DNA from 2 places in the Paenibacillus sp. FSL H3-0469 genome. Region 1 is predicted to be linked to the other one. Evidence: a T-box and tRNA genes for the amino acid it is inferred to sense, from the RefSeq annotation. Region 1 holds a T-box; the other holds one or more tRNA genes.

Region 1 (15,500 bases):
CTTGCCGGAATACCGGTAAAGCTTATATAGATATTGCTTGCAATGTGAGGGAAGAAAGGAGAGGCATTCATGATAGATAACCATAACCTGCAGATCAGAGATCCGTTTGTGCTGCCGCTTGCCGGACAGAGGCAGGGAGAGGGACTCTACTATTTATATGGCAGCACCGACAGTAATATCTGGGGCAAGGGGACCGGCTTCAATGCGTATACCGGCAAGGATCTGGAGCATTGGGAGGGGCCATTCCCGGTATTCCGGCCGGGGACGGATTTCTATGCCGAGCGGAATTTCTGGGCACCGGAGGTCTATGAATACGGCGGCAGCTACCTCATGTTCGCTACCTTCCGGCGCAAGGACAATGATCTGCTGGGTACGGCCGTGTTAATCTCGCAACATCCGCTGGGCCCATTCCTCCCGCACAGTGAAGGACCGGTCACTCCGGCGGATTGGAGTTCGCTGGACGGAACACTGCACTTAGATCATCAGGGCCAGCCGTGGATGGTCTTCTGTCATGAGTGGCAGCAGACCGGAGACGGGGAAGTGTGCGCTATGCGGTTAACGGAGGATCTGCGGAGCGCGGCAGGAGAACCCGCCGTGCTCTTCCGGGCCTCGGAAGCTCCGTGGACGACTCCGTTCGTATCTGCGCGTTATACGGATCAGCTCAATTATGTAACCGATGGGCCGTTTCTGTTCAGGTCAAGCGGCGGTACGCTGTATCTGCTGTGGGCCAGCTTCATTAATAACACCTATGCACTGGGCATCGCCCGTTCTGGAAGCGGAGAGATTACAGGGCCGTGGATTCATCAGGAAGAGCCGCTCTATACTAAGGACGGAGGACATGCCATGGTATTTCGCACCTTCAGCCATCAGCTGATGCTGGCGATTCATACACCGAATCAGACGCCGGAGGAACGGCCGGTTTTTGTAGAGCTGGAGGAAGAGAATGGTGTGATGAGGGTGAGGGTGTAAAAAGAAAAACGATTGCCGGTCCATCACGGATCAGCAATCGTTTCATTGCGGTGCGAAGCTTATTCGATATCAATGCTCCATTGTCCGTCTGCTTCTACAGAAAAGACATAAATTCCGTCGGTGTCGATTTTTTCCGCGGTAGAACCGGAATAATTACCAACTTCATTCACCAGCCCGCTATCATTCAATCTGACGATAAAGTTCGATTCACCTGTATGTTTGGAGGTGAACCGGGTCAGCTTGCTTTGCAGCTTTGCAAACACAACATCGTTACCCTTACCGGATAACTTAACCGGTGCGCTCTTGATATTCTCAGGGATGCTCTGCTTAATATCTGCCTTCCAGGAGCCATCCGACTCTACCTTCAGCATATACTTCCCGTCTTCGGGAATCACCACTAAAGACTTGCCCTTGTATGGTCCAATCTCGTTAACAACATATTCTTCAAAGTCTCCAGTTTCATCATACATGTGGATAATAAAGTTAGAATTCCCGGCGTCTGAGGCCTCCACAATTGCGATCCCGCTATTAAGTTGGAAGAACTCCGTAGCCTGGTCTTTTTTTCCTTTGAGATGAACGGCTTCGTCCTTTGCCGCTGCCGGGGCTGGCGTAGCGGTTACAGCCGTTGCTGAATCAGGTAAGCCTTGGTATAACGGGAGCAGCTCAGCATATAGTTTTTGAACAGTTGCCTTGTCATCTTTTTGAATGGCAGTGGCCATTTCCTTGTATTTGCTTTGGTTTTCCTTAATTATAAACTCCATGCTATGGAGAAAATATGCTGAAATATCATCTTTTATTTCTTGGGTAAGCTCCTTTTCCAGATAGCTTTTGGCTAAATCAAGTCCTCTCGATCCAAACTCCTGGTCTGCTTCTAGGTAGGTCATATCAGTATCCCCGCCAGAGGGTGCATCCGTTTCATCGGGTGTAGGTGTGGGATCCGGATAGCGGGCGGCAACGGAAGCAGGCAGAACTCCACCAATTTTCGTAAAAATCTTCTTTACATTTTGCACATCATTTTTCTCAATAGAGTCAGCAATCTCCAGATAAGTGAAGGTATTCTCTTTATCCTCTCTGGCCTTAATCCGGATGTTCTCGGCAATTTCTTTGGACGACTCAGCATTCCAAGCACTGGTGCCGAAGTTCTCCAGGTATTCCTGCGTCTTATCCTTCACAGAGAAGTTCTTCAGTTCTGGTGCTGGAGTAGGAGACGCAGTCGGTGCAGCAGAAGGAGTCGCGGTTGCAGCTTGCGTAACCTCAGCAGACCCGCCACATCCACTTAATATCACCGGTGACGCTAAAAGAGCAAAAGCTAAAGTCATTTTGGTTAATTTTCCGTACATCAGTAATTTCCCCCAAATGTTTAATCATACTTAGCCAGTATATCAAAATTGGATTATTTCTACAGTAAAATTTAATAGAACTTTGCATTCCTTACACAAACGTGCCAAACTTGATATGATTAGGATATAGACTTGTATCATGTTGAATTAGGGGGATGTAAGCTGTGTATATGACAGGTTTTGGGTCCTTGCTTGCTGGAGGATTCAGTATTTTTGCTCTTTTGCTCTGGTTGACTTGTTTGGGGATGGGGATATATTTATTCGTTCTGGTGGTGAAGCTGGCACGCAGAGGAATTATCGCGCTGGACTTGTACAATCACTCCAAAAATCTGGAAATCCGCGACCGCTACGAATCTGTTGGGCGGCGAGATGGACTCTAAGTGTAGTTTAGAGTACATAGGAGTATCGAATGCCCTGCCGGATTGGCAGGGTATTTCTTTGGCTTGACAGCCTTCTAAGGGGTATGTTGCATCTGGTGGCAGGATTTATTATACTCCCAATATGGAATATTCAAATTTGTTATAAATGGAGAGGAGTATGATCGAATGAAGAAGAAGATGACTGCTGCACTGACTGCATTTGCCGTACTTGGAGGAATGGGCACGGGCGTGTATGCCGGAGCCAACCTGCAGGAGATCAAGGCTTTCCTGAATCCAAGCATCAAATTCAAGATGAACGGCCAGCCCGTACAGCTTAAGAATGGCAGCGGTGCGGTGATTGCCCCAATTTCCTATAAGGACACAACGTATCTGCCGGTCCGTTCCGTATCTGACCTGCTTGGCGTCACTGTCAAGTTCGATGCTGCAACTAACACCATTTCTCTTGGAGAGCAGACGGCAGGTGTGCCGATTGCTACAGGCTTTGACAATATGTATCATACCAAAGACCCGGGCAAGACTGTATACAAGGACAAGGACTACAAGGATGTATTCTTCGATGACGCCAGCAGCGACCGCGGAAGTTCCTTCATGCTGGAGCCTAACAAAAAGTATCAGAAGCTCTATCTTCAGATCGCCGCAATTGGCGGGGAGATCAAAGACTTCACGATTCAAGACGCGGACACCAACACTGTGCTGAAGAAGCAGACCATTGACCCGGCCAGCGGGCTCACGACCATCGAAGTGGATATTGCCGGAGTCAGCAGCTTGTATCTCACCGGCGATGTGAAGAAGGGAACCTCGGTCTTCGTTCCGCTTACGACATCTTATTATAAATAATTTCTGAACTTATAAATTATTCGATTCACCCGGGAGCCTTGGTTTCCGGGCTTCTTTTTGTCTACATTTGTTGTTTGGAGGAATGTGAAAAGGGGTATTATCCGGTAAGCCATTGAATCTAACTGGCGATGTTAAAGTTCCATGAAATCATGAGGAGTGAGAAGATGTACACCAAAAAACTAATAATGTCCTTATCCTTGACCTTGTCCCTGCTGGTCCTGAGTGCGTGCAGTAATTCAGCGAATGCGCCGTCCGCTGAGCCGTCCCAGGAATCCACACCGACAGCCGAAGCGGTGCAGACCCCTGCGGCGTCAACAGAGCCGGAGCAGACACCAGCAGCAACGGATGAACCGGAGCAGACGCCCGCACCATCGGCAGAGCCGGAACAGACGCCTGAACAGTCGGACGCTGGAGGCGGTACTGCTTCCGGCAGCGTAGACATTCCGAAAGAGCTTCCAGAGGATTTTCCGATGCCGGATAATATAACAGAGACTGTGCTGTCCACAACGTCTAAGAACGAAGGCAAAACATCGGTGATGCTGGTTTATAGAACGTCCGATAGTATGGAAGCTGTAACGAAGCTCTATGATGATTATCTGTCTGCCCAAATGGGGGACCAGTCTGTGAAGACCATTGATGCCAAGAATCTAATTATTCAGGGTATGACCAAAGACAACAAACACAGCTGGTCAGTTATTGGCGGTCCGCTTACTTCCCAGGAGGGAATCGTGGAGATTAACATCATCTGGTCCGAAATTTAATTCGAATAGCCAAGCTGTTATATACAGAAGAACATCCGTTGAGACTCGATTCAGAGCATTCAGCGGGTGTTTTTTTGCCTTGAGTAAAAAGTGTCGAATTTTGTAATTAAGTAGTATACGTCTGGTGCGGCGTGGATATATAATTAATCTTGTAAACGAAAATTAGTCAGGCGGTGTTTTGGTTTGTCGTGGGAACCTGTAGGCTTTATGTTTTTTTCAACTATAGAGACGCTTGCGCTCTATTATCTGATTATGTCGCTCTTTCGATTCAAATGGAGATGGTACATATGGCAGGCCCTATTCGTCATTTTGCTGAACAACCTCCAGAGCTATCTATTACGCAATGAACTGGGCATGTCAAATGTCGCACCACTCGTATTAATCCTGATCTTTATCTTATTCTTTGCAGCGGTAGTGAGGATGCCTCTAATCTTGTCCATTATTGCAACGATATCAGGATTTGCTATTTTTGCAGGGATTCAGACGTTGATTCTTTGGAGTGTCTTCGGCTCCGTTTCGAATATCGACAATAAGGCGAACGGGTATTTTCTGCAGGTTGCGACCGCTGCTATTGTCTTTGGAGTATTCGGCTACCTATACCGCAAAGGCAAAGGCTTCACCTTCGATCTGGATAAACTCCGCTTCAAAATAGAGGATATCTTGCTGTCCGTGCTGATTTGTGCATTTGTAATAGTAGTATCTCTCCTGCTCTATTACAATGATATTTTGTTAAATGCACTGATTTTTTTGGTTATGTCTGTCTTCCTTCTATACTATTCCACCCGGAAGGAGATGGAAGATGCTTGAATTCATGTCCGGCAAGCTTGCACTGCGCATCAAACGTATAGTTCCCGAGCATCCGGCATCTGCTACGGTCCTGAAGTTTGCTATTGCGGTCATCCTTAATGCGTTATTTATTATTGGGCTGACACTGGTGTTGTCCCTTCTGACGGGCAGGACAAAGGAGACTATTCAGATTTTGATCTCCTTTGCCTTATTGCGTCAGGTATCCGGCGGGTTGCATCTGAAATCGGGAATGGCCTGTGTCTTGTTTACAGCAACTTTGTTCACGTTCTTGTCCTTCATTAAAGCAGGAGATACAATGATTCTGCTTATGAATGGAATCAGTCTATTGATTGTACTGTGGCTGGCCCCTATCGGAATCGAACGCCAGACCCGGATTCCCAGACAGCACTGGCCTAAGCTCAAAGTCATAGCAGTAATGCTTGTTATGGCCAATGTGGTGGCAGGTTCACCGGTGATTGCTGCCAGTTTTTTGGCTCAATCGATCAGTCTGCTTATTGCTAGAAGGGGGGTGAGAACTGAGAATGAAGGGGTTACAGGCTCTACGACGCACAGTAGTGTATAAACTTGCATCCGGTTTGTCTGCCTTCGCTGCCCTTATCGTGTTGGTTACAGCAAGTGTATTTTACATTAACCAACCCGAGGTTCCTGAAGAGTTACTTAAATAACATTGGAGTTGATCCCTTTGAGCACGATATCTGTTACTAGAGACACAGAGGGAAACACTGGTGTATTCTCACTCGATATTGAAAAAATAACTTTTATGGAATTTGAACGGACTATCTATCGGATCATTGTCCATACGTACGATCAGACCTTTTATACAGTAGGTACGCTGAAATATTGGCTTAATACCCTGGCCAGTTCAGGATATAATTTCGTTCTAGCAGATAGAAACACGTTAATTCAGGTTTCTAACATTATCCAGTTGGATAAGACGTTTCATATTGCTTATTTTGGGGAAGACCACAAAGGAGTCGAGCAAAAGTGTTTTCTGTCAGAGAAGGGCTATAAAGAAATTCTCAAATACGTAAAGACATCCGCATCGGATATTCAATTAGTGGAGCTGCCCCAGTGGTAGCTTTATTTTTTATGAAGGCTTGTATATAAAATAAGGCTGACCCTGCGCTGTTCATTCTGAAGCGCCTGGGGCCAGCCTTTGTTCAGATTATCCTAATCTGCAGCTAATTTAGAATACATACACAGGTCAATGAAGGTTCCGTTGGACCGCTCACTCTGTCTCATTGTTCCTTCCAGCGAGAAGTTTAATTTCTGCAATACTTTAATAGAATTGATATTAGCAGGCTGAGCCTTTGCTTCTATTCTATTGAAGCCCAGTGTATCAAACGCATAATCTATTAGCGCACGAAGGGCTTCAGGCACATAACCTCTTCCCCAGAACTCGCGGCTAAGGTCATAACCGATCTCTGTCTTCGCATTGTCATAGTCCAGCATATTGTAACCGCATGAGCCGATAATCCGGCCGGATTCTGCTTCAATGATAGAATAGCGGATCGCCTGATTCTCATCGGCTAACTTACCAAGCAGCTCAATCATTTCTACGGCCTGACTCTCATCTGTGAAGCTGCTGATATTCATGAAGCGGGTGACTTCAGGATCAGACCAGATCGCGAAAAGGCTGGCTGAATCGGCGGTACTCATTTGTCTTAACACTAATCGCTCGGTACGTAATTCAGTAATCATCAAAGTGTTACCTCCATGAAGTATATATGGTATTGGTGAGGTACAACTATTGATATCTGCGCATAGTTCAGTCCTTTCCGTGTGTAAGCTGACTCTATTATATAGAATGCACGGGAGAAAGTTAAATATCTGGTGTGCGATCCTGACGGCGGTGTTCAAAAGACGCTGACAGTAACGACCTGATTGCTGTAAATTCGTAACCGTCATTATTAGAGGTTGTGTGAGCTTGTGCTCATGCAGTCTTTTTTATGTTTCTTATTCCTCCAAGCATGGTAAGGTTTAGGTAAAAACATCCGGGAGGGCATGATGAGAAAAACGGTACTGGTAATGTTGTTCTTGTTCGTATTGACGGCTTGTGCGGATTCCAAAGACGGGGTAACCACCAAAGACTTAGCCATCCAAAAGGTGAACGATCATAAAGCCATGGTTGAGTATGGTATGAGCCGCGCGGAAGCAGAAGAGGTATTGGGCAAAGGAGAAGATAAGGATATTGCGAATTCAATCATGTACAGCTCTGGCGTAAGAATTATGTACCGTGAGGATAAAGTGGCAGGTATTACTCTGGCGGAGGAATCGAAAGATACGTATGAAACCACTGGCGGTTTTAAAATTGGCATGTCTAAGGATGACTTCAAACAAATCTATGGCGATCAGTATCTGACGGATATGGAGCGCAACCTGGATTATGCTTACGATTCCATCAACAAGCGGTATTTGCATGATAAAGAATGGGCAGCGAAAGCTGAAGATGATACGAAAATATATGTAATTTCAGGCCTGTTCAACGGTAAGGGTGAAGCGGACGGCGTGGTATTGGTGGATAAGCGAATGGCGATAACTTACAGGTGAATGGGAGGGCTGAATATAAAACTGGGCTTGTATGTTTCATAGATCTTTGAAGGGAGAAACAATTTATTCTGGACATTAAAGCCAAGACGGCTGAGGGCAAACGGATCAACATCGAAATGCAACTATTCAATCCATATAATATGGAGAAGCGGACACTTTTCTACTGGAGTGAGATGTATTACCACCAAATTCAAAAAGGCGACGATTACATTCAATTGAAGAAGTGTGTAACGATCAATATTTTGAACTATTCCTGTCTTCCTAATAACCGCCATCATAATATCTTTCGCCTTCGGGAAGATCACACCGGGATTCCACTGAACAATGATCTGGAAATTCATGTAATAGAATTAACAAAGCTCGAGGAGCAGGCCGTCCCATTAACTGGTGGTCTGATCAACTGGTTATTATTTCTGAAGGGTGTTGAGCAACCAAACTGGGAGGTGCTGACCATGAATGAACCGATGTTGAAAAAAGCAATGGATACGCTGGAGTTCCTGAGTCAGGATGCCGCTACAAGGATGGAGTATGAAGCCCGGATGAAGTATTTGCGGGATGAGGCGTCTCGGATGAACGGGGCTAAGGCAGAATAAAACTGTTGCAATGATAACAACGAAAAACGAAGCCGATCATATGATCGGCTTCGTTTCTTTAAGGCTATCCATATATAGGACGGATGGGGTTCGAACCCATGACCCCTACCCTGTCAAGATAGTGCTCTCCCGCTGAGCTACCGTCCTGCAACGAAATTTATAATAACACAGGACGTAAGGGAATGGCAAGAGATTTTTAAATATGCTATAGATGATCAGTTAAGCATGACCCTTCCATACCACCGCAGTGACAAAAACCCACGACACCCCATCCATAGTATATTACAATAATGGCGCTTGTCTGGAAGTTCCTTAACCAACATAAAAGGTGGAATTCTATCATGATCGTAACATTGCATGAAGCGGAGTGCCCTGGGGGGAGTCTCAAATATGTAGTGATTTTTATGAAGCAAGGGAAGGATTGGGTTCTGGTACGGCACCGTGAGCGGTCCACGTGGGAATTTGCCGGCGGGCATATTGAGGCGGGTGAGAGTCCCGGGGAAGCTGCGGTAAGAGAACTCTACGAAGAGACAGGCGCTGAAGATTATGAACTGCATCCGCTATGCATCTATTCGGTCAGAAGTGATGAGCTGGCAGAGAGCTACGGGATGTTGTATTATGCAGATGTCAAAAGGTTCGGAACTTTGCCCCCGTACGAAATGGCGGAGCTTCGAAGCTTCAGCGAGCTGCCGCAGGCTGTGACCTACCCGGGGATCTACCCCACGCTATATGCGAGAGTATGTGAATATGTGAAGCATCTGTGAATCAATCTTAATCGTATTTCTGGTAGAATAGACACTCGATTGGCTGAAAGGAGGCCCAGCTCATGAGCAATGAGATTACGAGGTTTAAGCGTCTTGGCGACTACCTGAGATCACGCCGGGACCGCCTGCAGCCAGAAGCTGCAGGGATCAAGGAAACGAACAGTCAGCGCAGAACACCAGGTCTGCGGCGGGAGGAGGTTGCGGTTCTGGCCGGTCTCAGCAGCACTTATTATACATGGCTGGAGCAGGGCAGGGAGGTTACCGCCTCCAGAGAGGTCATGGAGAGTCTCAGTCAGGCGCTGCGGTTGTCGGCAGATGAGCGCAAGCATCTGTTTGAGCTATGGAATCCCGGCTTGCCGGATACACTTGCTTCTATAGATACGGTCAGTCCGGAGCTGAGTCCGCAGTGGCGGGATATTATCCGGCAATTGACTTATCCGTCTTTTATTACGAATGAGCGGTCTGAGGTACTGGCCTGGAATGATAAAGCGAGTGAAGTGCTTAGTGATTTCGGAGGTCTGTCTGCTTCTGAGCGCATTATGATGCGTCTTCTGTTCCTGGATCTGGAGCTGCGCTGCCGGATGCTGAACTGGGAGGAGTTCGCCCTACATTCAGTAGGTGTGTACAGAACCTATTATGACTTGAACCTGCATGATCCTTGGCACAAGGAGATGGTCGATCAGCTCTTGGAGGACAGTGCGGATTTCGCCGAGATGTGGAAACAGCACAATATTCAGGGGAAAAGAGTCAACCGTGTGGTCATAGAGAGTCTGGGTACAAGTGAGCCTGTAGTCTACGACATCAATTCGATGGCCAATCTGGCGGATCACCCGGGACTGCATATTTGTATCTATACGCCTGTTATAACGTAGCAGACGATTCTCGGGGGACATACGCCCTACGTTTCCTCCGCTCCCTGGTAATGATCTTACTAGCATGAACGTACTGTGGCTGCTCCACGGCAGGACGGTTAGAATAAGGACATGTTCGTAAGATCTATTACAGGGACAAGAGGGAGGCAACCATATGCATACAAGAACACTCGGGAACGAAGGGCTGAGCGTATCGGCTCTGGGACTCGGAACGATGATGATGCCGGATAATGAAGAGTCTGTACGAACCATTCATGGCGCGCTTGATCTGGGCGTAACTCTGCTGGACACAGCGGATATCTATGGAGCCTTCGAGCAGCAGCGCTTCGGCGGCAATGAACGGCTTCTCGGGCGGGCGCTTAAGGGCCGGAGAGATCAGGCTGTGATTGCGACCAAATTCGGCATTACACATACTCAGGGACCCAAGGGAGACCCGGCCTATATCAAAAAATCCGTAGATGCCAGCCTCTATCAACTAGGCACAGATTATATCGATCTGTACTATCAGCACCGTCCTGATCCGAACACCCCTATTGAGGAAACCGCCGGTACCCTGGCTGACCTTGTCAAGGAAGGAAAGATCCGTTATATCGGCTTATCCGAGGCTTCGCCTGAACTGATCCGCCGGGCACATGCGGTGCATCCGTTGACCGCCCTGCAGACAGAGTATTCACTCTGGAGCCGGGAGGTGGAGGATGAGATTCTGCCGCTGGTCAAGGAGCTGGGCATCGGCTTCGTTCCTTATAGCCCGCTGGGCCGCGGTTTTCTGACTGGACAGATCAAGAGCTTCGATGATCTGCCGGAGGATGATTACCGCCGGCATTACCCGCGGTTCCAGGGAGAGAACTTCACCCGGAATCTGGAAGTCGTCTCGCTGATCGGGCAGATGGCAGCCGAGAAAGGCTACGCTCCGGCACAGCTTGCCCTGGCCTGGCTTCTTGCACAAGGAGAGCGGATTGTACCGATTCCCGGTACGAAGCGGCTGGAGCGGTTACAAGAGAACCTCGGAGCGCTTCAGGTTACCTTGACGGCGGAGGATCTCGCAAGGATTGAGCGGATATCCCCGCAAGGGATTGCAGCCGGAGCACGTTACCCCGGCCAGAACTAAGTTATCACACAGAGCAGACAGCTACTGTGTATCCATCCATATTTTTCCTTGAGCGTTCTTGCCTGCGCTGCTTGCTTTAGCGGGCGGTATGCGGGAAAGAACGCTTTTTTAACCCATCCCCATCCGCTCCAGCTCCTCTTCTATCCGCTGCACCTCTATCCGCTCAAACAGTAATTCAAGCTCCAATATAGGCCGCCCTGCAAGAATGGATACCGGGTGCCATACGGGCTGTTCTATGGACAAGAAACCTCTAATCTTCCCGCAGGAGAAAGGAATGAACGGGTTCAGCAGGTTTGCCAGGTTGGCAATAATCTGAACACAGGTGTACAGCGTGTTGCCCCCTGCCGCAGGATCATGCTTGATCTGGAGCCACGGCTGCTGTTCATCAAAATACTTGTTGGCCTGGCGGACGTGCGAGAAGATGAATTCCAGGGCTTCTTTGAAGTGTCCTGCTTCAATCAGCCTTCCTGCTTCCCTATACAGGTGATCCAGACTGCTCACCCATGCTTCGTCTAAGACTCCATCTGGAACTTTGCCATTCCAGAATTTATTCACGAACACGAGGCTGCGGTTGACAAAATTGCCGAACGCGCCCAGCAGCTCGCTGTTATGGCTATAGATGAACTCTCTCCAGGAGAAGTCGGCATCCCGCTTCTCGGGACCGTTCGCGGTCAGGAAGTAACGGACCGAGTCCGGGTCATACCGGCTGAGAATATCCGGCACCCAGACCGCCCAGTTGCGGCTGGTGGAGAATTTCTGCCCTTCCAGGGTTAAATATTCAGAAGAGAAGATCCGGTCCGGCAGATGCAGTTCCTCAGCTCCGAGCAGGAGAGCGGGCCAGATCAGGCTGTGAAAAGGAATATTGTCCTTCCCATGCACATAGTAGGCGGTTATAGGCGGCTGCTCATCGTAATCTTGTGCGGACGCTATAGACCAGAAATCCTCCCACCGGTTGCCTGTCTCCGCCGCCCACTGCTTGCTGGCGGACAGATAGCCGCTGACCGCTTCGATCCAGACATAGATTTTCTTGTCTGCGAAGCCGGGAATGGGCACATCCACGCCCCAGTCCAGATCGCGTGTTGCTGCGCGGTCCTGCAGGCCTTCCTGCAGATATCTGCGAGTTAGACGGACAGCATTATCTCTCCAGCCCTGCGCGGAATCAGCATATTCTGTGAGTGCTTGCTGGAAGCTGGACAGCGACAGGTAGTAATGCTGAGTAGAGCGCAGCACCGGCGTAGAGCCGCAGAGGGCGCATGTGCGCTCCAGCAGATCCACCGGATCGAGAATCGTGGAACAGTAATCGCATTGGTCCCCCCGGGCCTGCTGTCCGCATACCGGGCAGAGACCATGGACATAACGGTCCGGCAAGAAGCGCTGGTCTTGCTCACAATAGCACTGGAGACTGGGTTTCTGGTACAGATACCCGTTGTCCAGCAGCTTAACGAACAGCTCCTGTACTGTGCTGTGGTGATGGGTCTGATCGGTCCGGGTATACAAGTCATAAGTGAAGCCTAAGGTGCGGAAGCAATCGGCGAACTCCTCATGATACCGGCTGGCGAATTCACCTGGCGTTACACCCTCCTGCGCTGCCTGTACAGCAACGGGGGTGCCGTGGCAGTCACTGCCGGATACATACAGTACAGCGTCACCTTTGGCACGGTGGTAGCGGGCCAGAATATCTCCCGGAAGAATGCTGGCGAGTCTGCCCAGATGCAGGGAGCCGTTGGCATAAGGCCAAGCCCCTCCGATAAAAATGTTAGCCATCTTTCTCTCCTCCTCAAATTCATTGAACGCAAAAAAGGCACTCATCCCCTAAAGGGACGAGAGCCTATGCTCACGTGTTACCACCCAAATTCATCAATGCCTCGCGGCATCCACCTCTTCAGGTACGTCCGCAGAAAAAAAGCGGGTATACCCTAGCATGGTAACGGATGCGGGTTCCGGCGCAGCCTACGTCCCGTTCATGCCGGGATTCGGTGCGCAGCTCTGAGACCATATTCCCGAGGGTTTTCTTTGCTCCTTTTCACCAGCCGGAGCTCTCTGTGGAAGAATTGCCAGGGTACTCTTTCTCTTCGCAGCTATTGTGGTTATCCTAATTACTGGATATCATATATGCAGGCCGGGAGATTTGTCAACATCATAAGTCTATTTGCAATCCACCGTACTCCTGTGCGACAGTAGAGAGACACAGAGGTCAAAAGGAGATTGAGACTATTGCAGGAAAACAAACAGGAGAAAAAAAGCTCAGGCGCATGGGGATGGCTGGGCAGCGGGGCGGTATTGCTTCTGCTTAAGGGAAAAGCCATTATCTCTCTGCTCAAGCTGGGTAAAATCGCAGGTCCGCTGATCTCCATGATGGTATCGATCTGGGCTTATGCACTGATCTCACCATGGCAGTTCGCTGTGGGCTTCGTGGCGTTATTATTCGTTCATGAGATCGGCCATGTTATCGCTGCCAAACGGATCGGATTGCCGGTAAGTGCACCACTGTTCATTCCTTTTATGGGCGCACTGATTACGATGAAGAAGCAGCCGCTGGATGCCAGAGAGGAAGCGTATGTCGCTTTTGGCGGCCCAATATTGGGGAGTATCGGTGCTCTGATTGTTTTTGGAGCAGCCTATTATTATCATAGCCCCTTGTTATATTCACTGGCCTACATCGGCTTCTTCCTTAATCTGATTAACCTGCTGCCGATCCATCCGCTGGACGGGGGGAGAATTGCCACGGCAGTTACCCGCTGGTTATGGCTGGTAGGGCTCATTGGAGGATTAGCTGTAATCATCTATCTGAAATCTATCCTGTTCGGCATCATCTGGGTAATGTTCGCCTATGATATGTATAAGAAGTACATCAGCCGGCGTACGAAGAATCAGATGCATACGGTGCTCAAAAGCTTCCTGATCCCCATCGGGGATCTGCAGGAGCAAGGGTATCTGATCCCCGGCCCTGAGCATAAACGGGAGCTGCCGTTCACCACCTACAGTGATTTGAACCGTCAGCAGTTCGTCGGGGTACGCTGGGATAACCTGGATTATTATGGAACGGCGACCCTGCCGGTACAATCGCTAATCGGAAAAGTCAAAGTCGTGCAGCTCGATCAGCTGTATGTGGACGCCAGCCTCCACATGAAGATGACCTGTGAGATCAGCTTCACAGTATATGACAATGATAAGTACTATGATGTGCCGGCTGCTTCCCGCTGGAGATATGGGGCTGCGTATTTTGTCCTTGCCGGAGTTCTCGGGGGGATGATGTATCTTGTCCATGTGGTTGGCAATGTAAATCTGTAAAGCTTCGTTTATGAACCTCCCGATTCGTCAAAGCTGTAAAGAGCCGAGAAGGATGAGGGGGTAATAACAATGCGCATGGCCAGAGTATGTCTATTATGGATGGGAGCATGTCTCCTTCTGGGAACCGCCGGATGTGCGTCAGGCAAGGAGATTCCTGAATATACGGATGTTCACAGCATGACCGGACTAGACGGAAGTCTGAATTCACGGGATAGCCTGACCTCGCCGGTTCTGCGGGATGTGTATGACCGCTCGATTCCCGAGGAGGTCTATGACACTCCCTGAAATCAGTGTCCGGCGGTTCCCTGCCCGCTGGCCTTCCCCGGAAACTCTCAGGCTCTATACAGGATATTAATAATTCTGTATAATGCTCCATATTGATTGGACCTATAGAGAGGAGTCAGGGAGATGGCAGTGGAAATCGTACATGTTACTACAGAGGAGCAGCTTCAAATGGCGCTGGAGATCCGCAAGAAGGTATTTGTGGAAGAACAGAAGGTGCCGGTAGAAGAGGAGATCGATGAATATGATGTCATCAGTGAGCATGTGCATCATTTCCTGCTCATGGAGGGCGGACAGCCGGCTGCAACCGGCCGGATGATCTATTATAAAGCGGACACCGCCAAGATGCAGCGGATTGCCGTTCAGGAGGCCTTCCGCGCTAAGGGATGCGGACGTATCCTGCTGCTGGCTATGGAAGAACGCGCACGTGAGCTGGGTCTGCAGGCATCCATTCTGGATGCCCAGTGTCAAGCAGAACCCTTTTACCGCAAGCTTGGCTACGAAGTGATCTCCAAGGAGCCTTTCTATGATGCGGGGATTCTGCATGTCAGAATGAGTAAGGCCCTGTAATCTGCCGGGTACATACTCTTTCGCTGCGATGGACAAGCTAGAATCGGGCCAGGACAGCTGGCTAATTCTAGTGCGAAGGAGACGATCCTAAGTGATGAATCAAGAACGGGAACGCTTTATTGCCGCCAAACGTAACGGTGACGGGGACCTGACCGGGTTCCAGACCTCCTCCGGACGCGTGCTGGATTATCAGCAGGCACTTCAGGAGGTGCAGTCCGGCAGCATCGCAGGCGTCAATGTATTTAAAGGCAAAGATGGTGAAATGTATATCCGCGGCGATGCAGACGGAGATCCTACGAATAATCTGGATCAGCTTCCGCAATTTTAGCCGGGCATAGATAACAGGGGGAACGGCCGGACAGGCGTCTTACAGGCG
Region 2 (15,500 bases), 2.5 Mb from region 1:
CGAAATCCAAAGACGTCTGAGCGACGTTGAATTTGAATTTTAAAATGTAGATAACGAAGAAGCCGCTGCGGAGAAATCTGCGGCGGCTTCTTTGTGGTGCGCGTCTATCTACATAGCGGACTCCCGCTCAGCCCGGCTCGAATTGTTGCACAAAATGCAGCCTCGCACCGCTCAAACCAAGCTCGAACACACATATCCTGCACTTTTTGCAACAATCCATTCGGTGATGATTAATATCTGGCATAAATCCTGCAAAAACTGCAACAATTGGCCCGGCAGCACACAGGAGCGGAAGAATTCCTGCATAATGTGCAACATCAGAGCATTAGTAAAGCATCAGTGCAGCCTACCCTTTCCGGTAAGCCACCCGATGGAAAGCATTAATGTACCGAAACAGCGCTTCACCATCATCCGGCACATTCCCTGATCCACCCAGTGGCAGTATCATCGCCTGATAAGGCTCCGGTACCATTCGATATTGATGCACATAGGAGGTCAAGACGAACCCGTTCCGCTCCCAGAATTGAATACGTTCCTTGTGCGATGCCGTAACCCCCGATTCCGCTTCGATGATGACTCCCCGGATGCCATGTTCCTGCACCGCCCAAGCTTTGATCTGCTCCAGCATCCAGGTCCCCGTACCCTCCCCGCGCAATAGCTTATCTACTGCCAAGTAATCAATAATCAGGATCTTGTCCGCAGCTTGCCCCACTACACCGGTAACAGCCATCGCAACAACCGTCCCCTGATGCACCCCCGCATGTAAGTAACCAATCCCACGGTCCAGCATACTGCGGAGAATCCCTTTAGTCTTGGCTCCACTTGGAAAAGCTTCATGATACACCCGCTCCATCCGCCCCCACCACGCCTCATCCCACTCTTCTATAGTAATAAACTCCATGTTCATGATTGTATTCGCCTCCAGTTCCATCATAGCAGAGGAAGGGGGGAGAGCAAAAATAAGGCTTAGCAGGGAAGATAGTATTAAAGATGTTTATGCAAATGAAGAGAATGGCAGGGAGGTTCGATAGGTGGCGCAGGATTTTTTCTATTGTATTTCGTACAGCAGATGAGTGCTAAAACGTGCCTATAAGTAAATCTATTGCATTTCATGCATTAGAATTCTGTAAAAGCAATGTTTTTGAGCAGAAATCTGCAATTCAAGTGTACGAAATACATTAGAACACAGTTCAGCGGGCCATTCAATCAAATCTATTGCAGAGATTGCAATGAGCCTTAAATACAAGCCATAACCAATCGGCATTGCAATACGCACGATCAGCGCAGCGCCATAGTGCCCCCCTCTGCCTGCCTCTCCCCCAAGGGGGGATGTCAAATCTCTTGCACCGTTTAGGTGGAAGCGGCGGAGGGGATTTTGGAACTGCAGGAGCGATAGCGTCCGCCTTTACTTTGTCTCCGGATTTAATCCGCTAAGCGGTTAATTCAAATCAATCTGGAGACAACAGCGGCCGAAAGTCCAAAATCACCGCAGCTGCGCCCTCCCCTAAACCGTCCTGTGAAGAAAATTTGACATCCCCCCGTCCATCTGTCATAATTCCCTATAGTTGAATAGCGCCTTTAATTCAGTCCCGTGAGGCTGGCAAGGTAACGTGAATCGAGGTTCGCGTAAGAAAGCAGGAATCCGTATGAGTACGGAGTGCCTCTTTATGCGCGCGGACACGCCATCTTTTTGAATCTGCGGATTTCACTCCTTGCCTGCTTTGGGCAAGGAGTTTTTTAGTTTATCCGGGGAACTTGAACAGGCGATCAAGCAGGAGGATGGCAAAGAGCATGGTTACTGAAAAAAATGTCATTATGGACGAAACGGCGATTCGCCGGGCACTGTCACGCATTGCACATGAGATTTTGGAGAAAAACAAGGGTATCGAGAATTGCCTGCTGGTCGGCATCCGGACCCGGGGGATCTACCTGGCTCAGCGGATCGCGGAGCGCATTAAGGAAATTGAGGGCGTGGACATCCCTTACGGGGAGCTGGACATTACTCATTACCGCGATGACCGCGAAGGCGGCGGGGACAACCGGGAAGCGATGGACAAGGCGGTTGTGAACAGCAATCTGATCCTGCCTCCGGGCACCAGCGGCACCCGGGATAAGAAAGTAATCCTGTTCGACGATGTACTGTACACCGGAAGAACGATCCGCGCGGCAATGGATGCACTGATGGATTGCGGAAGGCCCCGGATGATCCAGCTGGCTGTACTGGCTGACCGCGGCCACCGGGAGCTGCCGATCCGCCCCGACTATATCGGCAAGAACGTACCCACCTCCAGGCATGAGCAGATTGAAGTGTCCCTGAGCGAGTATGACGGCAAGGACGAAGTGTACATTATTTCAAACCGGGAGGAACGATAACAATGATGACGGCAACCAAAGTGAAGGAACGCAGTCTGCTGGGGATGAAGGAGCTGGCGGAGTCGGAGATTAACCAGCTGTTAGACAGAACAGCTTACTGGGATCATCAGAGTGAGAAGCTCACGCCGGTGCTGAGAGCACATTTTGTTGCCAATATGTTCTTCGAGAATAGTACCAGAACCCGCTTTTCCTTCGAAATGGCTGAGAAACGTCTGGGTGTACAAGTACTGAACTTCACGGCTGCGGCCTCCAGTGTGGAGAAGGGCGAGTCCATCTACGATACAGTGCGCACACTGGAGTCAATGGGTATCGATGCCGGAGTCGTCCGGCTGAAGCCTGCCGGGGTGCTGCAGCAGCTTGCCGAGAAGGTAGGCGTTCCGCTGATCAATGCCGGGGACGGCAACAACGAGCATCCGACGCAGGCGCTGCTGGACCTGTACACGATGCGCAAGCATTTTGGCGGACTGAAGGGCCTGAAGGTCTCGATTATCGGGGATATTATGCACAGCCGGGTAGCACGGTCCAACCTCTGGGCACTCACCAAAATGGGGGCAAGCGTGCAGTTCTGCGCCCCTGTGAATATGCAGGCTCCTGAGCTTGCGGCCTACGCTCCATACGTGTCTATGGAAGAAGCGCTGAAAGCGGATGTGGTCATGATGCTGAGAGTGCAACTGGAGCGGCATGCTTCAGGCATTATTTTATCGGCTGAGCAGTACAGGGAGCACTTCGGACTGACCGAGGAACGGGCTTCCAGGCTGGACCCGGCAACGATTATCATGCATCCGGCACCGGTGAACCGCAATGTGGAGATCGACGATGCGGTAGTGGAGAGCAGCCAGTCCCGGATTTTCCCGCAGATGGCGAACGGAGTGCCGGTACGGATGGCGGTCATGGAGCGGGCTTTGCAGTAGCAGAACGGCAACCAAAAAAACCTCACATAAGAGCATTAATAAATATACACAAAGATGAATTTTTATTATATAATAACTACAGAGCTTACGGCTGCGGCCGGAAGGCACAAAGGAGAATCATAACCGTGATCATCAAAAATGCCAGTGTACTGAACGAAGAAGGCGTGCTGGAGCGCAAGCATATTGTTGTGCAGGACGGAGTTATCTCGAAGATTCAGGATGCCGCCGAGGCGGTAGAAGAAGCCGGAGAGACCGTTGAAGCGGAAGGCAAGCTGCTGATACCGGGACTGATCGATATGCATGTGCACCTGCGTGAGCCGGGCTTCGAGCATAAGGAAACCATTGAGACGGGGGCGCGCTCGGCGGCCAAGGGCGGATTCACCACGATTGCCTGCATGCCGAACACACGCCCGGTAACTGACAGTGCAGAGATCGTACAGCTGGTGAAGGATAAGGCACGCGAAGCGGGGCTTGTGAAGGTGCTGCCTTACGCGGCCATTACCAAGAATGAGCTGGGACGCGAGCTGACGGATTTTGCGGCACTGAAGGAAGCGGGAGCGATCGGCTTCACCGATGACGGCGTAGGCGTGCAGAGTGCGCAGATGATGAAGGATGCGATGAAGCTGGCGAAGGAACTGGATATGCCGGTGATTGCCCACTGTGAGGATAACTCGCTGGTGGAAGGAGCGCCGGTAGCCGAAGGCACTTTTGCCGACAAGCATGGCCTGAAGGGAATTCCGAATGAGTCGGAAGCCATTCATGTAGGCCGTGACATTCTGCTGTCTGAAGCAACGGGTGTCCACTATCATGTGTGCCATGTCAGCACTGAGCAATCGGTCCGGCTGATCCGCCAGGCGAAGCAAATCGGCATTAAGGTAACCGCCGAGGTGTGCCCGCATCATCTGCTGCTCTCGGAGGAAGATATTCCTGGCATGGACGCCAATTGGAAAATGAACCCGCCGCTGCGCTCCCGCCGCGACGTGGAAGCCTGCATCGAAGGGCTGCTGGACGGCACGCTGGATATCATCGTGACCGACCATGCCCCGCACAGCGAAGAAGAGAAAGCCAAGGGCATGCAGCTTGCACCGTTTGGCATCACCGGCTTTGAGACGGCCTTCCCGCTGCTGTATACCACTTTTGTGGCCACAGGCAAATGGGATCTGTCCCTGCTGGTGCAGCGGATGACCGCTGATCCGGCCCGGGTGTTCAGACTGAATACAGGCAGCCTTGCAGTAGGGGCGCCTGCCGATCTGACCCTGATTGATTTGAATGAAGAGAAGGAAGTAGACCCTGCAACGTTTGCGAGCAAGGGCCGCAATACACCTTTTACCGGATGGAAGCTTAAGGGCTGGCCGGTGAAGACCTGGGTAGACGGCAGAGCCGTATGGAGTGAGGCTTAACAGAAGTAAGCAGTAGCCCATGCAGCCCGGCTGCATGGCTGTGACATAAGAATCAGACTACAGAAACAAGAAGGAGTGGAAGGCATGCAGGCGAGATTGCTGCTTCAGGACGGAACACTGTTTACAGGCACCGCATTTGGCGCGGAAGGCGAGAAAACGGGCGAGGTTGTTTTTAACACAGGAATTACAGGCTATCAGGAGGTACTATCGGACCCTTCGTACTGCGGCCAGATCGTCACCATGACGTATCCGCTGATCGGGAATTACGGCATTACCCGTGATGATTTCGAGTCCGTGCGCCCTTTTGTACACGGCTTTGTTGTGCGGCGCCACGAATCCGTACCCAGCAACTGGCGTGCTGAATACAGTGTAGACGATCTGCTGAAGGAATATGATATTCCCGGCATCAGCGAGATTGATACCCGTATGCTTACCCGGATTATCCGCCACTACGGCACCATGAAGGCGATCCTCACCACTTCTAACAAGCGTGTGGAAGAATTAATGGAGATGATGGGTGACACTACTATTGAGGAGCTGCGCAATCAGGTAGCCCGTACCTCTACGACAGCAGCCTACAGCAGCCCGGGCACCAAAGAACGCATCGTGCTGGTCGATTACGGCGCGAAGACAGGTATCCTGCGTGAACTGAACAACCGCGGCTGTGATGTGGTGGTTGTGCCTCATGATGTCACTGCAGACGAGATCCGCCGCTTGAACCCGGATGGCATTCAGCTCTCGAATGGCCCTGGGGACCCGAAGGATGTACCTTATGCGGTACAGACCATCTCCGAGCTGCTCGGCGAATACCCGATCTTCGGCATCTGCCTGGGACACCAGCTGTTCGCACTGGCCTGCGGCGCTGATACAGAGAAGCTTAAGTTCGGCCATCGCGGCGGGAACCATCCGGTGAAGGAGCTGGAGAGCGGACGCTGCTTCATCACCTCCCAGAACCATGGCTACACCGTGAACGAGGAATCGATTGCCAGCACAGACCTGGAAGTTACCCATATCAATAACAATGACAAGACCGTTGAAGGACTGAAGCATACCCGCTACCCCGCTTTTTCGGTGCAGTACCATCCGGAAGCGGCGCCGGGACCGCATGACAGCAGTTATCTGTTCGACCGTTTCCTGCAGCTGATCGCAGACCACAAGGCGCAGCGGCCGGCCGGATCGCGCCAGGCACAGCTTGCGGCGAATGCCAGAATCACGGCACCGAAATCATCCGCACCCCAGCTTGAAGCCGTGAAAGGAGCTCTATAACATGCCTAAGAACAACAAACTCAAAAAAATTCTGGTTATCGGCTCCGGTCCGATCGTTATTGGTCAAGCTGCCGAATTCGACTATGCAGGCACACAGGCCTGCCAAGCCCTTAAGGAAGAGGGCGTCGAGGTCGTGCTGATCAACAGCAACCCGGCAACGATTATGACTGATACCAATATGGCTGACAAAGTATACATTGAACCAATTACACTTGATTTCGTAACCGGCATTATCCGTCAGGAGCGCCCGGACGGGCTGCTGCCTACACTCGGCGGACAGACCGGCCTGAACATGGCCGTAGAGCTGGCCCGTGCCGGTGTCCTGGAGCAAGAGAAAGTGAAGCTGCTGGGCACACAGCTCGAATCCATCGAGAAAGCAGAAGACCGCGATTTGTTCCGCGAGCTGATGCGCGAGCTGGAACAGCCTGTGCCGGAGAGTGCGATTATTACGAGTGTGGAAGAAGCGCTTGGCTTCGCCGCAGGAATCGGCTATCCGCTGATCGTTCGTCCGGCCTACACGCTGGGCGGAACCGGCGGCGGGATCTGCGACAACGAAGAAGAGCTGCGCGAGACCGTTAAGGCGGGTATCCGTTACAGCCCGATCGGCCAATGTCTGGTCGAGAAGAGTATCGCCGGCATGAAGGAAGTCGAATATGAGGTTATGCGCGATGCGAATGACAACTGTATTGTAGTCTGCAACATGGAGAACTTTGATCCGGTTGGCGTACATACGGGCGACAGTATCGTTGTGGCGCCGAGCCAGACGCTGTCCGACCGTGAATATCAGATGCTGCGCAGCGCTTCCCTGAAGATTATCCGCGCGCTGAATATTGAAGGCGGCTGTAACGTACAGTTCGCCCTGGACCCGCAGAGCTACCAATATTACGTTATTGAAGTGAATCCGCGTGTCAGCCGCTCCTCGGCGCTGGCATCGAAGGCGACCGGTTATCCGATTGCCAAAATGGCGGCCAAGATTGCCCTCGGCTATACGCTGGATGAAATCGTCAACCCGGTAACCGGCCAGACGTATGCTTGCTTCGAGCCTACGCTGGACTATATCGTCAGCAAGATCCCGCGCTGGCCGTTCGACAAATTCATCTCGGCGAACCGCAAGCTGGGAACGCAGATGAAGGCGACCGGAGAGGTCATGGCGATTGGCCGGACTTTTGAAGAGTCGATTCACAAGGCGATCCGGTCGCTGGAGATCGGTGTCCACCGTTTCCGTCTGCCGGGAGCGGAGCTGCTTGAAGAGAGTGTGCTGCGCTATAGACTTGCCAAGCCGGATGATGAGCGCCTGTTCCTGATCGCGGAAGCCTTCCGCCGGGGCTATGAGCTGCAGGAGATTCAGGATATTACGAATGTGGACTGGTGGTTCCTCTCCAAGATCGAGGGGCTTGTGAGCTTCGAGGAAGAGATCCGTGCCGAAGAGACCTTGTCTGCTGAGACGCTGTATCAGGCCAAGCGCAAGGGCTTCACAGACCGGGCAATTGCCGAGATCCGTGCCGAAGGCCGTCCAGGCGGAGCATTCACCAAGGAGTCAGAGGTACGTGTGCTGCGTCTGCAGCAGGGTCTGGTTCCGGTATTCAAAATGGTAGATACCTGCGCCGCTGAATTTGAGGCCACTACACCATATTACTACTCGACCTATGAGACGGAGAATGAGGTCATTCATTCCGACAAGCAGAAGGTCATTGTCCTCGGCTCCGGCCCGATCCGTATCGGCCAGGGGATTGAATTTGACTACTCCACAGTGCATGCGGTGTGGGCGATTCAGAAGGCCGGCTATGAAGCTGTAATTATCAATAATAATCCAGAGACCGTCTCAACGGATTTCAATACCTCGGACCGTCTGTACTTTGAGCCGCTGTTCTTCGAGGATGTCATGAACGTAATTGCCCAGGAGAATCCGATCGGAGTCATCGTACAATTCGGCGGACAGACCGCGATTAACCTGGCTGCACCGCTTGCTGCTGCGGGTGTGAATATTCTGGGTACCAGCCTGGCGAGCATCGATGAAGCTGAGAACCGCAAGAAGTTCGAAGCGCTGCTGGCCCGTCTGGATATCGCACAACCTAAAGGCAAGACCGTAATCAACATTGATGAAGCCGTCGAAACCGCGCAATCGCTTGGTTATCCGGTGCTGGTTCGTCCATCGTATGTCCTGGGCGGACGTGCTATGGAGATTGTCTACAACGACACCGAGCTGCTGAGCTACATGGTTGAAGCGGTAAAAGTAAATCCGGAGCATCCGGTGCTGATCGACCGCTACATGCTGGGCAAGGAAGTGGAAGTGGACGCCATCTGTGACGGAGAGACAGTTGTCATTCCGGGCATCATGGAGCATGTGGAACGCGCAGGGGTTCACTCCGGCGACTCCATCGCAGTCTACCCGCCGCAATATCTGGATGAAGGTCTGAAGCAGAAGATTGCTGAGATCACCATCAAGATTGCCAAGGAGCTCAAGACCATCGGTCTGGTGAACATCCAGTTCGTCATTTATCAGAATGAAGTGTATGTGATTGAGGTCAACCCGCGCTCCTCGCGTACGGTTCCGTTCCTTAGCAAGGTAACCGGTATTCCGATGGCGAACCTGGCGACCAAGATCATTCTGGGCGGCAAGCTGAAGGAAGACGGGTACACGGAAGGTCTGTGGCCGGAGAGCGATTATGTGTCGGTAAAAGTGCCGGTGTTCTCTTTTGCCAAGCTGCGCAGAGTGGAGCCTACGCTGGGACCGGAGATGAAATCTACCGGTGAAGTCATGGGCCGCGACAAGCTGTATGCCAAGGCGCTCTATAAAGGTCTGATCGGTGCAGGAATGAAGATTCCAGCTACCGGAGCAATCATCGTAACCGTAGCCGACAAAGACAAGGCTGAAGCGGTAGAGCTGATGAAGGGCTTCCATGCCATGGGCTACAAAATCATCGCTACCGGCGGTACAGCAGCGGCGCTGGAGCAGGCGGGGCTGAACGTGATGAACGTTAACAAGCTGGATGAGGGCGAGCCGACTATTCTGGATCTGATCCGCGGCGGTCAAGCGAACTTCGTCTTCAATACACTGACCAAGGGCAAAACGCCTGAGCGTGACGGATTCCGCATCCGCCGTGAAGCGGTAGAGAACGGAGTCGTATGTATGACCTCGCTCGATACGGTAACGGCGCTGCTAAGAATGCTTCAGACGATTAACTTCTCGTCCCAGTCGATGCCTGCTTTTGTCGGACAATAAGATAGAGGGTGAGGCAGCTGTAACAGGCTGCTACAGGAACGGTTTGCGTTAACGCAGACCGTTCCCCTATGCCCGGGACCTTAATATCGAAGGTGTTGGATACGATAACTAAGAAAGAAGGTTGGCGAATGGAACGGACAGCAGCAGAGCAGCAGCACGGGCACGAGAATGTCGGACAGATTGAGAAATGGAATGAAATGGCCGGACGGCTGATGGTTGCCCTGGATTACCCGAATGCAGACCAGGCGCGGGCGCTGATCGAACAGCTCGAAGGTATCCCTTGCTATATGAAGGTGGGCATGCAGCTGTTCTATGCCGCCGGTCCTGACTTCATCCGGGAGCTGAAGGAGCGCGGATATTCGGTATTCCTTGATGTCAAAATGCACGATATCCCCAACACGGTCCGGGGTGGTGCTGAGAGCCTAACCGGGCTGGGCGTGGACATGTTCAACGTACATGCCGCCGGGGGCGCAGCCATGATGGCGGCTGCGGTGGAAGGAGCGGCTCAGGCGGTCAGCCTGAAGCCATCGCTGCACATGTCGCTGATCATTGCAGTAACCCAGCTTACCAGCACTAGCCAGGAAGTGATGAACCGCGAAATCGGCATAGCCGGAACAGTGACCGATGCAGTGGTGCGATACGCCAAGCTGGCAGCGGAAGCAGGCTTGCATGGAGTGGTAGCATCCCCGCAGGAATCCGTGGTGATTGCTGAAGCGTGCGGACCCGAGTTCCGCACGGTTACCCCGGGCATCCGGCCCGCTGGTGCGTCACTGGACGATCAGTCCCGGGTCATGACGCCCGGACAGGCTATTCGCCAAGGCAGCCACTACCTGGTAGTGGGCCGGCCGATTACAGCCGCGGCAGATCCGCGTGCGGCAGCACTATCTATTATTGAGGAGATGAGCCAAGCATGAGCAAATTAGAGAATCGAAGTGAACAGGTCGCAAGTCATCTGCTGGAGATCGGAGCCGTAGCCCTGCGCCCGCAGGAGCCGTTCACCTGGACCTCCGGCATCAAATCGCCGATCTATTGCGACAACCGTCTGACCATGGCCTTCCCGGCAGTCCGCAATTACATTGCGGAGGCCTTCGCAGAGCTGATCAGAACCAGCTACCCGGACGCAGAGGTGATTGCCGGGACAGCAACCGCCGGTATCCCGCATGCGGCCTGGGTGGCCGATAAGCTCGGTCTCCCGATGGCTTACATCCGGGACAAGGCCAAAGGCCACGGCAAGCAGAACCAGATCGAAGGACTGATCGCGCCCGGCCAGAAGGTCGTTGTGATCGAGGACCTGATCTCCACCGGGGGCAGCTCCATCAAAGCCGCACAGGCCGTACAAGAAGCAGGCGGCCTCCCGCTGGCCGTCTTGGCCATCTTCAGCTACGAGCTGGACCGCGCCGTAGAAGCCTTCGCCGCTGCCGAGCTTCCGCTCCAGAGCTTGTCCAACTACAGCACGCTGATTAATGTGGCGCTGGCCCAAGGCAAGATCGCAGAGAGCGATGTAGCGCTGCTGCAATCCTGGCGACAGGACCCTGCCGCCTTCGGCGTGTAGGGCTGTAGAGGACCCTGAGGATGGAAGATGGTGCGTGGAGAATGTTGAGAATACGTAAAGCGTAAACGTAGAGCGTAAACGTAAAGCTTAGAAAATGCGTAGAAGAAGCCTTGTCCTCCTTTACCGGGGGGGCTGGGCTTTTTAGAATTAATATGTTTTGGGGTCCCTGCAAAGTACCTGAGTCATCATCGAAGCTAAAGTCGCACTTTGTGGGGTTATTTTGTGCTAATAATTAGTTTTTGGACAGTCAGGAAAAGAAGTGGAAAAACAGCATCTATTCAATGGCTCAGCACACTTCTGGATGCTCTAGTTGGAAAAAATACACTTGTTGAGACCCGAAATGGACAATAACGCAGATACGGCGTGAACTAGATGACCTAAATCCACTTATTTCTTTTGAAGAGGCGATTTCCGCCCAAGCAAGTGTACAAAATCCAACTGTAATCATCTCAACTGCTTGTTATCTCCACAGCCCCTAATTAGCTGCATACTCCAATATCCATGCGTTACTAACCAATCTCATCATGTCTTGCTCCAGTGAAGAATGTGACCGCTACTCTCATCACATTCGTTCCATTGCCCACCACCTTGTTTTCAACTCATTTGTTATACTCCATATCCCCTGTAATCTGCTCCATGCCTGCGTTATTCTTCAACCAGTAACCTAAGCATACGGGCAGAAATTGCCATCTTCTCCGCCAAGCTATCCTCTAATTTTCTTGCAAAACTGGGCATGATAAATAGCACCGGGACATATATTATTGCGATGAAGGAGAAGAGGGTATCATGAATTGGATCTATTTTGCCAAGTTGTTCAGGACCAGATTTCAAGCGGGCTGCCTTGCCAAAAGACTGGAGCAGGACGGCTGGATCTATGGCTATCATGATCCGAGTTTTGTGGAAATATACCGTTCGCGCAAGGGCCGTTATGGTGTGCGTTTTCTGCCTTAGACAGAAAATCCAAAATCATCCTTGACTTAATGCATGGCTATATTGTATATTATCTATTGTCGCTGTTTAAATAATTATTAACTGACGCGGGGTGGAGCAGCCCGGTAGCTCGTCGGGCTCATAACCCGAAGGCCGCAGGTTCAAATCCTGCCCCCGCAATTACCTTATTACACCGGACAGCACTCGTATAATACGGATATCCTAGTCCGGGCCCTTAGCTCAGTTGGTTAGAGCGGTCGGCTCATAACCGATTGGTCACAGGTTCGAGTCCTGTAGGGCCCACTTCACTTAACCCCCTTGCCTAGCAAGGGGGTTTTACTTTGTTCAGGGTAGTTTCCCAACCTTGCTAACAGATTTGCAAACGAAGTACATTTATCCATATAATAGAACTGTTTGGCTTCGAATCATCTATTTGGTTAATTATTACTCAAATTATTAAGCACGATATGGTACCCTCCTGAAACTATTAATCTGAGAGTCGTAAGAACGACTGATGCACATATAGACATTGAGTAGTGCAAAGACTGTTTATAGAGGCGTTAAGAATTGCACGGTTTTGTTCCAGAAGGAAGGGTCGGAAGGAAGATACTTCTAGATGTCGAAATGTGATGTCGAAGGGAGGTGAGTGTAATGGATGATTGGGGGGAGAAAATAAAAAAAGCATTTGATGTTCATGTTGAGAAAAGAGTAAATATAACTACTGCTTTGAACTCACTTATGGTTGAACTAAGAGATCGACAAGGACTAAAACCTAATGTAGAACTTATAAATGAATATCCTTTGGTTTGGAGGATATTGATTCAAGGCCGCTGTGTTGATATTAGCGAAGAGGAAATTGATGATATCCGGGATTCATTGCCTAGTTTCAATGGTTCAGGTGAGAAATTACCCTTACTTGATGGAATTAAGAAATTGTTAGTTGAAAAATTTAATTAAGCGCCTTAGGATGATTTTTTGTGTTTTTAGAGGGCCTATTATATATGTTCTCAAACACTTTCAAACAATAAACTCGTCTGGCATTAAGCCAGGCGGGTTTATTTTATAGCTTTTGCAAATGCTCAATAACTATGTTCATGAACTTCTTAAAATTTTTTTAAAGCTTGTTACTTCCATTCTCTTGTTCTTTAGCTTTCTCACTGAAATGTATGCTAATAATAGCAATTACCAATAAAATTACACCTACTACATTAGAGAATGCAGGCTCATTGTTTGAAATTGATCGTATTAACAACCGAATATTAATAGCAAGAGCCCCGAACCAACATATGTAAACAAACCATTTAGTACTGTTCTTCATTATTTCACCTTTCATATACATTATTTTATAATTATACAATATAGAATCAGCATGTTTCGCTTTCAAGCTGATCTTTAGGTTTCCATTATCCCAATTAAGGAGGAATTATGAACCAGAGAAAAATCGTTAATTTAACAGTGATTATTCTGATCATATGTATTTTTTATTATTTTTTCGTAAGCGGAGGTACTGCTGCGGTTGGAAGAATAGAAAAGCTTTTTTTGAAGGAAAAGGAGTCGTATTTTATGGCTTACAAATATAATTTGCTGCGTAAACCTTACCTTGTGAAAATTAAAGAAGATGAAATATAATCTGTGTATGACTTGATCAAGGGGTGAAACAATGAAGTTACTGGACGGTCTCTAGCTTCCCTGAAGGAGGTTAGAGCTGAGTTGACTAGAAGCGTTAAGAAAACACCCGTAAGTAAAGATCAGGCAAATCCCTGGACGAAACGACAGGCAAGCAAGGCTGTGCGAAGATACTCCCGAGGTATTCCTTATGGTAAATTCTATCGAAAAATTTATTGTTCGTGGGATATAAGCGATTGGAGATTTTACAAACCTTATTTGCAAGCGGTCAAGGAATGGGAGACCAATGGTAGAAGTTGGCACAGACCCGTTAGCCTTCAGAAATTAACTTTAAACTGGAATAAGGATTTTAAAAGAAAATAAGAAAAGGGGTTGCCGATAGGGAAGCGTCGGCGGCTCCTTTTCTTATGTACGTTCTGCCTTAAAGAAGAGCTAGTTTTAATTTCTATCTACTAAAATAGTATATGCAGTTATGTTTCCGAATTCATCATATGAAAATATAGTTGAGGCTCCATATTGAACAGCTTGAACCCATCCATCTTCATACAATACAATAGCCCCATCATTAAAAATTAGTTCAAGTGATCCGGGGAGATACTTCCAATATCCTGAATTCATGTGAACAATAATTTGTTCAAAACTAGCCTTGGCACTCACATCTTGTGGAGTAACCTTGTTTAGAGTAGATACTGCGGGAAGATCAGGAGTCTGGATGGATGCAGTTGCTGCAAAAGAGGTGGAGCCTAAAGCGAAACAAGCTGTAACGGTTAAAAGGCCAACCAAAAGTTTCTTTTTCATACTTCAAACCTCCAAAATGAGTATTTTGTGTGTTACATAAGTAATAATAGATTAAATGGATTTATATGTATATAAGTAATAAGTATGGTTTTTAATGATATTTTTTGTCATATATTGGAGGTTAATGTCGTTTGTTGATTTTTAATTGGATTTGAATAATATGTCCTAGGACTTTGTAAGGATTATTATTAAAATGCAATTATATATAAGTTTTTACTAATGAAAAACGGGCCATTTTGTGGCCCGCGTGTTCGACTAAATTTCAATATTTGATTTTTAATGCTTATTAGGGAATTAACCAAACATAGAAGGCAAAAAGAACAAGAAAAAGAGAATAAGAACGATCACGCTGGTGATTCTGCTCATCATAAGATAAGCCTCGCTGGGCCCGGAGTCGCCTTTGACCATCCAGCCGTAACGCATATGCCAGCCCATGGCCGGGAAGAAGATATTCAATACTGCAATCAATACGAAGAGAACAGCGAAAATAACAACCATTTTTACCAGCTCCTTTCTCCATTTACGAAAGCCCATTGCATGAAGTTGCATATTTCTGGATGCAGCTTCAAATTAACAACGCAGAATTCTTCCAGCCCCACGTGACACTTATGTCACATCAACCCCCATATTGTTAGCTCATTCGATGGGGAATTCTATCTGCGCCTCTTATACTGGAAATATATTGATTTACTTCCGAAAGGGGCTATTCACCAGTGACTGAAGCTATCAAAGCAATACTATTAGGGATTATTGAGGGGTTGACTGAATTCTTGCCGGTCTCGTCTACCGGGCACCTTATCCTGGCAGGGGATCTGCTGAAGTTCGAGGGGGAGGCTGCGGTTACCTTCAAAATCGTAATCCAGCTGGGTGCGGTAATGGCCGTGTTGATGCTGTATTGGAAAAAGTATGTGAACATCGGAATGAATATGCTGAAGCTGGATTTCTCCAAGAGCAAGGGACTGAATGCCATCCACATGATCCTGGCTATGGTTCCGGCACTGGTGGTGTATCTGCTCTTCAAAGATACGATCAAGAGCCAGTTATTCGGCCCTAAGCCGGTCCTGATTGGTCTGATTGCCGGTGGCCTGTTGATGATCTTCGCTGCACGCAGCAGGAGAACCGTTACGTCAGAGACGGTGGACGGTCTTAACTATACGCAAGCCTTTGGCATCGGGCTGTTCCAGTGCTTAGCGCTATGGCCCGGGTTCTCCAGATCCGGCTCGACGATCTCAGGGGGCCTCCTGCTGGGAACCAGCCAGAAAGCCGCTGCGGACTTCACCTTCCTGATCTCAGTACCGGTAATGTTCGGAGCCAGCCTTCTGGACCTCTATGACAGCCGGGATCTGCTGAATTCAGATTCACTGACCCTGATGCTGATCGGGTTCGTGACGTCCTTCCTCGTAGCCATGATTGCAGTGGTC

What was found. A T-box is a leader RNA that pairs with one kind of tRNA and senses whether it is charged. The one in region 1 lies ahead of metG (methionine--tRNA ligase), so its partner is inferred to be a tRNA-Met.
Region 2: it encodes a tRNA-Met, which carries the amino acid that the T-box ahead of metG (methionine--tRNA ligase) is inferred to sense. The anticodon was not compared.

The regions. Positions count from the first base shown of each region.
Region 1 covers NZ_CP150302.1:7,742,007-7,757,506, forward strand. Annotated here, with positions in the region: gene NSS83_RS33515 (hypothetical protein) at 1-19, shown strand, start outside; gene NSS83_RS33520 (glycoside hydrolase family 43 protein) at 70-969, shown strand; gene NSS83_RS33525 (hypothetical protein) at 1,029-2,309, opposite strand; gene NSS83_RS33530 (hypothetical protein) at 2,480-2,689, shown strand; gene NSS83_RS33535 (stalk domain-containing protein) at 2,855-3,526, shown strand; gene NSS83_RS33540 (hypothetical protein) at 3,691-4,287, shown strand; gene NSS83_RS33545 (hypothetical protein) at 4,720-5,094, shown strand; gene NSS83_RS33550 (accessory gene regulator B family protein) at 5,087-5,656, shown strand; gene NSS83_RS33555 (cyclic lactone autoinducer peptide) at 5,616-5,759, shown strand; gene NSS83_RS33560 (LytTR family transcriptional regulator DNA-binding domain-containing protein) at 5,777-6,172, shown strand; gene NSS83_RS33565 (GNAT family protein) at 6,265-6,795, opposite strand; gene NSS83_RS33570 (hypothetical protein) at 7,099-7,644, shown strand; partial or broken gene NSS83_RS33575 (Rpn family recombination-promoting nuclease/putative transposase) at 7,710-8,234, shown strand; tRNA gene NSS83_RS33580 (tRNA-Val) at 8,313-8,384, opposite strand; gene NSS83_RS33585 (NUDIX domain-containing protein) at 8,579-9,001, shown strand; gene NSS83_RS33590 (helix-turn-helix transcriptional regulator) at 9,064-9,873, shown strand; gene NSS83_RS33595 (aldo/keto reductase) at 10,028-10,981, shown strand; gene metG (methionine--tRNA ligase) at 11,090-12,745, opposite strand; T-box leader at 12,795-13,066, opposite strand; gene NSS83_RS33605 (site-2 protease family protein) at 13,196-14,272, shown strand; gene NSS83_RS33610 (hypothetical protein) at 14,342-14,557, shown strand; gene NSS83_RS33615 (GNAT family N-acetyltransferase) at 14,681-15,124, shown strand; gene NSS83_RS33620 (DUF3892 domain-containing protein) at 15,216-15,452, shown strand.
Region 2 covers NZ_CP150302.1:2,451,123-2,466,622, reverse strand. Annotated here, with positions in the region: gene NSS83_RS10715 (LL-diaminopimelate aminotransferase) at 1-43, shown strand, start outside; gene NSS83_RS10710 (GNAT family N-acetyltransferase) at 347-907, opposite strand; gene pyrR (bifunctional pyr operon transcriptional regulator/uracil phosphoribosyltransferase PyrR) at 1,792-2,373, shown strand; gene NSS83_RS10700 (aspartate carbamoyltransferase catalytic subunit) at 2,376-3,284, shown strand; gene NSS83_RS10695 (dihydroorotase) at 3,404-4,684, shown strand; gene carA (glutamine-hydrolyzing carbamoyl-phosphate synthase small subunit) at 4,769-5,950, shown strand; gene carB (carbamoyl-phosphate synthase large subunit) at 5,952-9,173, shown strand; gene pyrF (orotidine-5'-phosphate decarboxylase) at 9,371-10,087, shown strand; gene pyrE (orotate phosphoribosyltransferase) at 10,084-10,725, shown strand; gene NSS83_RS10670 (hypothetical protein) at 11,512-11,676, shown strand; tRNA gene NSS83_RS10665 (tRNA-Met) at 11,762-11,835, shown strand; tRNA gene NSS83_RS10660 (tRNA-Ile) at 11,885-11,958, shown strand; gene NSS83_RS10655 (hypothetical protein) at 12,307-12,612, shown strand; gene NSS83_RS10650 (hypothetical protein) at 13,081-13,284, shown strand; gene NSS83_RS10645 (hypothetical protein) at 13,720-14,079, opposite strand; gene NSS83_RS10640 (DUF6199 family natural product biosynthesis protein) at 14,374-14,577, opposite strand; gene NSS83_RS10635 (undecaprenyl-diphosphate phosphatase) at 14,793-15,500, shown strand, end outside.